DNA from 4 places in the Shewanella sp. HL-SH4 genome. Region 2 is predicted to be linked to each of the others. Evidence: predicted binding sites of a transcription regulator. Region 2 holds the regulator's gene; each other region holds the start of a gene.

Region 1 (2,197 bases), 860 kb from region 2:
CCGCGGAGCCTACGATATCAACAATAGCGTCGACTTCTTCTTGGCCTAGGCCGCCTCGACGCACATTGACTACAACTGTAGCACTTGGCTTAGATGCGTTACGGGCAAAAACATTCTCTTTAGGCAGTGCAAGAATAACTTTGGCACGGCTAATACTTTTTAATTCTTCAATAGCACGGGCAAGATTTAACTCTTGGCTGTGCTTTAATCGCGCTTGCTCCATACGCTGACTCACCCCAAAGCCACTATCCTGGCTTAAGTAGTCATCATTTTTGGTACTACTTTCGACCCCTGCACGACTTAACAGCAGTTTAACGTCTTGGTATTGATCTTCAGGAACCTTCACAACATCAACACTGATTTGGTATTTAATATTATTTTTATCAAGTACATCCAGTACCTGGATCATTTCAGCTGTTTCCATTTTACCCAATGGACGATACTCAGGCTCCTGTGCCCACATCATAATAAAAACAGCTAGGGCTAAACACACTGCTAACGCCAAAATCATAGTGATTTGACGCATCATGTCTGCCCCGCCCACATTGCTCAACAAGCCAGACTTATTCTCTTGCTGAATACCGGCATCAACTGCCGCATCTGAACCTACCATTATGTCTGTGCTCACAATATGCCCCTACTTTTATACTGCTTTAATAACGTCTTTGTGATGCAAGTTATACCGGCATACTCATGATTTCTTTATAAGCTTCTACCAGTTTATTTCTGACTTGCACACTCGCTTCAAATGCTACGCCTGATTTTTCGCGCGCAATGACGGTGTCAGATAAGGTCACAGTTGAATCCCCCATATCAAGACGAGTCGCTAAACTTGAAGATGATTTCTGTAAACCACTCACATGACCGACAGCTTGGGATAACAACTGGCCAAAGTCTGAACCTGAGGTGTTATTCACTTGCTGGATTAGGTTAGGGCTAATACCCGACCCCATATTCGAACGACCGGAAGGTGCAATTTCACCACGAAGTGACTGCATTTCTTGAAGTAATGGATTGGCGTTGATCTGCATGCTGAAACTCCCATTCGTCGAATATTTGACGATATTAAACTGTCTTAATAGGGATAAAGCAATTTTAGTGCCAGCATTATACGTAAAGTAAAAAGCTACGCGTGAAAGCGTAGCTTTGGTAGGAAATGATGAAAAATAAGTTCAGGGTGTTCATTAAACAAACAAATTAGTGATTATGCGGGCAATTGAATTCCCGCATCACGCATTTTAGCCATTTTATAACGCAGCGTGCGTGCACTTATACCTAGTTTTTCAGCGACAAGTTTTCGACTACCATGACATTGATTTAGGGTTTCAAGAATAATCACATGCTCTTGCGCTTGCAACTCACCGCCAAGACCTTCAACTTCAGCAGGCTTTTCGATACTGTCAATATCTGTGTGTAAAGCCACATCTGCCGAATCAATAATAATATCTTGCCCGCTTATTTCGCCACCATTACTTAAAATAAGCGCCCTTTGAATCACATTATCCAACTCACGAACATTACCAGGCCAACGATGGGCTAATAACCGTCTGGTGGCTACCTCTCCTAGAGTAGGAACGGGTGTAATATTAAATGCTTTAGCATGTTTAACCAGCAAATGTCTGGCTAACGGTAAAATATCGGCAGGACGCTGATAAAGTGCTGGCCAAGTTAATGGAAATACATTGATCCGATAATATAGATCTTCTCTAAATTCGCCTGAACTGATAATGGCTTTTAAATCACGATTTGATGTAGCTAATACACGCACATCAAGTTTAATCGTTTTACGACCACCTAATCGTTCCACTTCGCGCTCTTGTAAAACACGCAACAGCTTTGCTTGCAACCCCAGCTCCATTTCAGAGATTTCATCGAGCAGCAAAGTGCCACCTTGGGCCTGCTCAAATTTTCCTGGACATGCTTGATATGCACCTGTAAACGCCCCCTTCTCATACCCAAATAGGGTCGCTTCCAGCATATTTTCAGGGATAGCAGCACAATTGATGGCAATAAAAGGCGCATCTTTACGACTGCTATGATGATGAATATAGCGCGCTAGCACTTCTTTACCAGAACCGCTGGGACCTAAAATCATCACTGAAGCATCTGATATCGCAACACGTTGGGCTAACCCTAACAATGCGAGACTTTTTTCATCGGCAACAATAGGTTGGTTAGTATTTTGCTTCTGCGGCAA
Region 2 (2,197 bases):
AATTTGATTGCCGAAGGCACCCCAACTGAAGTACTCAACAATCAGCAAGTTCGAGCAGTATACTTAGGCGAACAATTCAAGCTATAGTTAATCTAAATAGGACCTGAAGCACTTGCTTGGCAAAATGTTTCTGGCGACTAAGTTAATTGATCGTGTATAGGTAAAGTAAAACCATTTGTTAAAAAATTGCGACTATCACTCACTTTAATCAGTGTAGAAAGCCGAATTCTTCTAGGGATCAGCAGTAATGAAAGCTTCACTCCAACTTAAAATGGGTCAGCACCTCACTATGACCCCACAGCTGCAACAAGCTATACGTTTGCTGCAGTTATCATCTTTGGAGTTACAGCAAGAAATTCAACAAGTATTAGATTCCAATCCTTTGCTTGAAATGGAAGATGAATTTTCAGCACTTAGCAACAAAAATGATAACTCCAAAGACCTATCAGAAACTGACTTCAATGAAGTAAGCGCACCTGTAGTCGAAAAAGACACTTCAAATGTCGACACCGCAGAGTCAATGACTAAAGAGCAAATGTCTGAAGACTTGCCAATGGACACTACCTGGGATGAAGTGTACAGCGCCTCCCCAATGGCAAGCCCTGGTTCGGGTTCTGGCAGCATGCCAAATGATGACATGCCCTTCCAAGGTGAAACATCCGAAGGATTATACGAGCATTTAGAATGGCAAAAAAATCTAACCCCTTTTTCTGAAACAGACCTCGCTATTGCCACTGCCATTATTGATGCCATTGATGACACAGGTTATCTCACCCAAAGTACTGAAGATATTTTAGAAGCTATGGGCGATGATTCTGTCGAATTAGACGAAGTCGAAGCGGTACTAAAACGTATACAACATTTCGACCCTCTGGGTGTCGCCTCACGTAGCTTAAGTGAATGTTTATTGATTCAACTTGTTCAGTTTGCACCAGACACGCCCCATATCGATAATGCCAGAATGTTAATCAAAGATTATTTAGATTTGATTGCTGGACGTGATTTTCGCACACTCATGCGTAAAACTAAGCTAAAAGAAGATGAGCTGCGCGAAGCAATTGAATTAATTCAATCTTTAAATCCACGTCCTGGCACAATGATCACCCCACCGGATGATGAATATGTTATCCCAGACGTGTCAGTGACCAAAAAGAATGGCCGTTGGGTCGTTGAATTGAACCCTGATAACATGCCAAAAATAGGCATTAATCAACAATATGCCGCCATGGCAAAAAGCAGTAAGAGTTCAACAGACACTCAGTTTATTCGAGGTCACTTACAAGAAGCCAAATGGTTTATCAAAAGCTTAGAAAGCCGCAGCGACACCCTGCTTAAAGTATCCAATTGTATTGTGCAATTTCAGCAAGGTTTTTTTGAGTACGGTGCTGAAGCCATGAAGCCTATGGTGTTGAATGACATAGCTGAAGCTGTCGAAATGCATGAGTCCACTATTTCGCGTGTCACCACACAAAAGTATATGCACACACCGCGCGGACTGTTCGAACTTAAGTATTTTTTCTCTAGCCATGTCAGTACTGATGATGGCGGAGAATGTTCGTCTACAGCAATTAGAGCTTTTATTAAAAAGCTGGTTGCTGCTGAAAACCAGAAAAAACCACTAAGCGACAGTAAAATGGCAGATCTTCTGGCAGAACAAGGGATTAATGTTGCACGTCGCACCATAGCGAAATACCGCGAAGCGATGATGATCCCTCCCTCAAACCAACGTAAGAGTTTATAATCTACCTAGGCAATTGGAGGATAAATATGCAAATCACCTTAACGGGTCATCATATTGAAATTACTGAATCACTAAGAGAATATGTCACAAGTAAGTTTACAAAACTTGAACGACATTTCGATCAGATCAATAATGTCCACGTAGTATTAAATGTCGAAAAGCAACAACAGATAGCTGAAGCAAAAGTCAGCTTGAATGGAGCTGAGGTATTTGCGACATCTGAACATGCTGACATGTATCACGCTATAGACGCCCTGATTGATAAACTCGATCGTCAGGTCATTAAACACAAAGAGAAATTAACTAAGCATTAATGATGGAACTTAGTACCATCCTGCAGCCGGAATGCACCTCCTGTGCCACACCGGGCAGTAAGAAAAAGGTACTGGAGCTTATCAGCGATTTAGCTGCAGCCCAGTACCCATCCCTCTCTTCACAAGAGATTTTTGAAAGCCT
Region 3 (2,197 bases), 2.0 Mb from region 2:
TTTAGCCTCTCTGGGCAAAGTCAGTGTCGTGAATTCAATCAGTGCGGTTGAAAGAATTTCGACACATTTTGATGTTTTACTAGTATTAACTGACAGGCTAGAAGGGCAGATTGATGGTTTTATTCAGCGTTGCCTGTTAAACCAACCCACTGCCATTATTGTGAATGTTAATCAGTGGCAACCTCAGCAATTAGAAGGCTTGTTGGCCTGTGGTCGACTCACTTTTGTCCCCGACATTATGGTCGCCAGCCGATTACTGAGCTTAGTTGATTTGGCCAGGGCGCGTTTGAATGCCGCCAATAAAAGTATCGCAGAATTCAAGAAATTAGATGATGAAATTAAAGGTCTAAAACTCTTGAACCAAGCCAAATTGATTGTAATGCAACAAGGGTTTGATGAAGCAAAAGCACACCAAATTATTCAGCAACAAGCGATGAAAAAAGGCTTAAGTGTATTTCAAATGTCAGCACAAATTATTGCCGTAATGACATCAAACCAGGTTTCGGCACATGCAGGTATATCTGTTATGTCTGAAAATAGTGCGCCTCATTATGGTGCGACTGCGCTTAATATGAACGTAGCAAGCAGAAATGTGAGTAATAGCTAGGTTGTAGGTTATTGTTTTAAAAGTAGTAAATGTTTTTGATAATAAAATTGTTTTTGGCATGTAGTCTGCAACATCAATATCAGTAAAGGTTTACATTAAAAATTGGGTTTTATTATGGCAAAGGCGCCAACTTCTTAAACGGAGTTGGCGCCTTTTGTTTTTAATAAACCAAGGCATGAAGGAGCCGCATATGGCAGTCACAAAATCTAAGTTAGTTGTCGTGGGTAATGGCATGGTTGGCCATCATTTTATTGAACAATTGTGCAGCCTAGGGCTGAATAAACAATTTTACGTGCATGTCTTTGGCGAAGAGCCTCGTCCAGCATATGACCGGGTGCAATTATCCAAGTATTTTGAAACTGGCAGTGCCGACCCACTAATGCTAACCAGTGCGCAAGATTATGCTGACTGGGGAATTAATTTACACCTTAATACGCAAATTACCGCCATTGATATTGCCACTAAAACACTCACCAGCGCGAAAGGCGAGCAATATCAATATGACCGCTTAGTACTGTCGACAGGCTCATTTCCATTCGTGCCACCGATCAAAGGCAACGACCGTCAGCAATGTCTGGTTTATCGCACCATTGAAGATCTACAAGATATTCAAGCCGCAGCCAACAACAGTAAAGTGGGCGTGGTCGTCGGCGGTGGTTTATTGGGGCTTGAAGCGGCTAATGCCATGATGCAGTTAGGAGTAAAAACCCATGTGGTTGAGTTTGCACCGCAATTGATGCCGGTTCAGCTTAACGACAAAGCCGGTGATTTGTTATGTAGCAAAATTGAGCAGCTCGGGGTGAGTGTTCATACCTCTAAAGCGACTACTGCAATTATTGATGGTGAAACCGCGTTGCATCGGATGACATTCAGTGACGAGTCATATTTAGAAGCCGATATGATCGTGTTTTCTGCCGGTATTCGTCCGCAGGATGCATTGGCTAGAGTGTCCAACATTAACATTGGTGAGCGCGGCGGCATTGAAATTGACGATTACTGCTTAACCTCAGCACCTGATGTTTATGCCATTGGTGAGTGCGCTTTATGGCAACAAAAAATATTTGGCTTAGTCGCGCCGGGTTATCAAATGGCCCGTGTTGCGGCATCGCATATCGCCGCATCGGTATCTATTTTAGAACCTAAAAATAAAGCCGCTAGCTTTACCGGCGCCGATATGAGCACCAAACTAAAATTGCTGGGTGTAGATGTTGCCGCAATTGGCGCTAGTCGTGGTTTTGATAATGCACAGTTTGTCGAGCTATCTGATAATCAAGCGGGTATTTACAAAAAACTCTGGTTAGATGAAACCGGCAAATTTTTAAAGGGCGCCGTGCTGGTGGGCGATAATAGCGACTACAGCCGTTTATTAGAGGCTTATTTATCGCAGGATGAAATTATCGGCTCAGCGGTTGAGTTGTTATTAGCGGGCGCAGAATCTGAAGCAGATTTAAAAGACACTTCAATAGTGTGTTCATGCCATCAGGTGACCAAAGGCGATATTGTCGATGCAGTGAAAGCCGGCAATCATAAAATGGCTGAAATCAAATCATGTACTCGCGCCGCATCGGGTTGTGGTGGCTGTGCACCTAT
Region 4 (2,197 bases), 2.1 Mb from region 2:
CGCCAATGCCAATAGCGTGATTGACCAATCGGAATTTGCTGAGTAATAACACAAGCCACCCCAATGAGTCGCTCACCATCAAACCAGCCAATTAAAGGTTGTTCTTGCTGCCAAAGCTCATTTAGTTCTTCACGAATAGCTGCACGTAACTTTTGTTCATACATACTATTATCTTGGTTGCCAAATACCTTTAAAAAGAATGGGTCATCGTGATACGCGTTATAAATAATAGAGGCTGCTACACGTAAGTCTTCAGCCGTTAGATACACTGCTTTAAATTGTTCCAAGGTTTTGTTATCCATTATTGTTCCTTGACTATTTTACGTTCAACATTAACTTAGCAAGTTAACAAGTTTGAAACAATCACCAATTAAAGCTGGATAATAAATTATAACCACAGTGGGTTTGCAATTAGCGGCTACGGCAGTAATACTGGTTAAAATCAAAGGAGCTAAAATGGATACCACTAAAACAGATCTAAACCATTTATTTATGCAACTAGGCTTAGCTTATGGGGAAAAGGAAGTGGCGGCATTTATTGCTAGTCACCAAATAGATGACCATACACTATTGATAGATGCGCCCTTTTGGAATTTGGCCCAAAAAACCTTCTTCAAAGAAGCACTAAATCAAGACGCCCAATGGTCAGAGGTGATAGACCAATTGGACGTTATGCTAAGATCGACTCATACTAGCTAGACATTAGTGGTCAGCCTAGAGCAAACTTAAATTTGTTTGTAGGCTGTATCGCCCCAGCCTACTAACTCGCTATTTTTGAATACAATAGGTGTGCATTCATCTTTGGTTGTTTTACCATCGCCTTTCGCCCACTGGGTACGATAAAATAATACTTTAACCTGTTCTTTATCTGCCTGGTTCACAAATGCCTCACTAAAGTCTGAGGTGCCCATAATCACTTGCACTTGATCTAAGCTCATTCCTAACGACAGTTTTGTTAGACTATCGCGGTTTTTTTCTTGTTGTACTTCCCAATAGTCGTGACTTTTTCCAGACTCATGATCACCCACATTTAATACACAGCCACTTAAGCCTAAAGATATTGCGGTAATTAGCGCTGCGCCCATTAATTTTGATTTCATGTTATTTCCTTTTTGTTAGAATAAATAGCTATTGAGTAAGTTAACACTTACAGTTCAATTAACATTCCTTAATGCTATTTTCATGCCAAAACGTATGCTATTGATTTTATATAGATTAATATCAAATAATAATAAAGTAGTATTTTTCACTACTAAAAAACAAGGATTTTCACCACTTATGAGTCCAATTGAACACGTTATCGCGGCAGCTAAAGCCATCGCCATCAATGGACATACACCCAGCGTTGCCTTAATTAAAGGCCGTGTAGGCAAAGTGCCTATGCCATTAATTGTTCAAGGGCTTCAGCAATTTAAAGCAATACCTAAATCTGAATGGCAAGGTATTGCTGATTTTGTGCCGACGGAAGAATTAGAAAATAAACCGCAAAACAACATCAGCTTGACCGAAGTGGCAGAACAGCAACACAAGATGCAGCAACAAATTAATCAACTAATGGCGCGTATCACACAACTTGAACAACAACTCGAGCAGCAAGCTGAACAACAGGCTGAACAACCTTCAGCACAAAAGGCACCATAATGTTTGTTATTGAATTACGCTTTGAACCTTTTGCTGATACCACTATCTCTAGCGCCGAAAAAGCCATTAATCACTATTTAGAAGCTCTACGTGCCAACGGCCAAATTCTGGGCAGAGAATTTGCAGTGGCGTTTAACGATGGCGAATTTAAAGCGCGTTTGATGCTGCCAGAAAAAACCAGCTTAGCAAAACGCCATAACAGCCCCTGGGTCAAATCAGCGATAAATGGATTAACTGAAGCTAAATTGCTTGCCCCAAGGGAAAAGTTTATTGGTCAAGACATTAATTCAGAGGTCAGTAACACTGAACCGGCTAGTTGGCAGCTGCTTTACACCAGTTATGTACATATGTGTTCGCCATTAAGAAACGGAGATAACTTACTGCCAATTCCGCTTTATCAGATCCCCGCTACCTTTAATGGTGATCATAAGCGCATCATCAAATGGCAAAGTGAATGGCAAGCATGTGATGAGTTACAAATGGCTGCCGCAACCAAAGCAGAATTTGCTGCACTTGAAGAAATAAGCACAGTCACTAGCGACATGTTCAGACGAGG

Evidence for each region. The regulator sigma-54, encoded in region 2, starts transcription at its own class of promoters, with help from an activator protein. The targets are predictions, from matches to a motif close to GTTGGCACGNNNNTNGNNT.
Region 1: a site for sigma-54 is predicted at 1,088-1,106, ahead of fliE (flagellar hook-basal body complex protein FliE). Genes of this name have one in related genera too.
Region 3: a site for sigma-54 is predicted at 660-678, ahead of nirB (nitrite reductase large subunit NirB). Genes of this name have one in related genera too.
Region 4: a site for sigma-54 is predicted at 1,172-1,190, ahead of ACRWQL_RS17330 (DUF3192 domain-containing protein). Genes of this name have one in related genera too.

Annotation. Positions count from the first base shown of each region.
Region 1 covers NZ_CP195037.1:745,597-747,793, forward strand. The annotation lists gene fliF (flagellar basal-body MS-ring/collar protein FliF) at 1-613, opposite strand, end outside; gene fliE (flagellar hook-basal body complex protein FliE) at 678-1,031, opposite strand; gene ACRWQL_RS04200 (sigma-54-dependent transcriptional regulator) at 1,205-2,197, opposite strand, start outside.
Region 2 covers NZ_CP195037.1:1,606,139-1,608,335, forward strand. The annotation lists gene lptB (LPS export ABC transporter ATP-binding protein) at 1-87, shown strand, start outside; gene ACRWQL_RS07960 (RNA polymerase factor sigma-54) at 248-1,741, shown strand; gene hpf (ribosome hibernation promoting factor) at 1,768-2,055, shown strand; gene ptsN (PTS IIA-like nitrogen regulatory protein PtsN) at 2,058-2,197, shown strand, end outside.
Region 3 covers NZ_CP195037.1:3,632,979-3,635,175, forward strand. The annotation lists gene ACRWQL_RS16930 (ANTAR domain-containing response regulator) at 1-607, shown strand, start outside; gene nirB (nitrite reductase large subunit NirB) at 798-2,197, shown strand, end outside.
Region 4 covers NZ_CP195037.1:3,718,419-3,720,615, reverse strand. The annotation lists gene ACRWQL_RS17340 (GNAT family N-acetyltransferase) at 1-302, opposite strand, end outside; gene ACRWQL_RS17335 (DUF2789 domain-containing protein) at 457-699, shown strand; gene ACRWQL_RS17330 (DUF3192 domain-containing protein) at 726-1,100, opposite strand; gene ACRWQL_RS17325 (hypothetical protein) at 1,279-1,641, shown strand; gene ACRWQL_RS17320 (Zn-ribbon-containing protein) at 1,641-2,197, shown strand, end outside.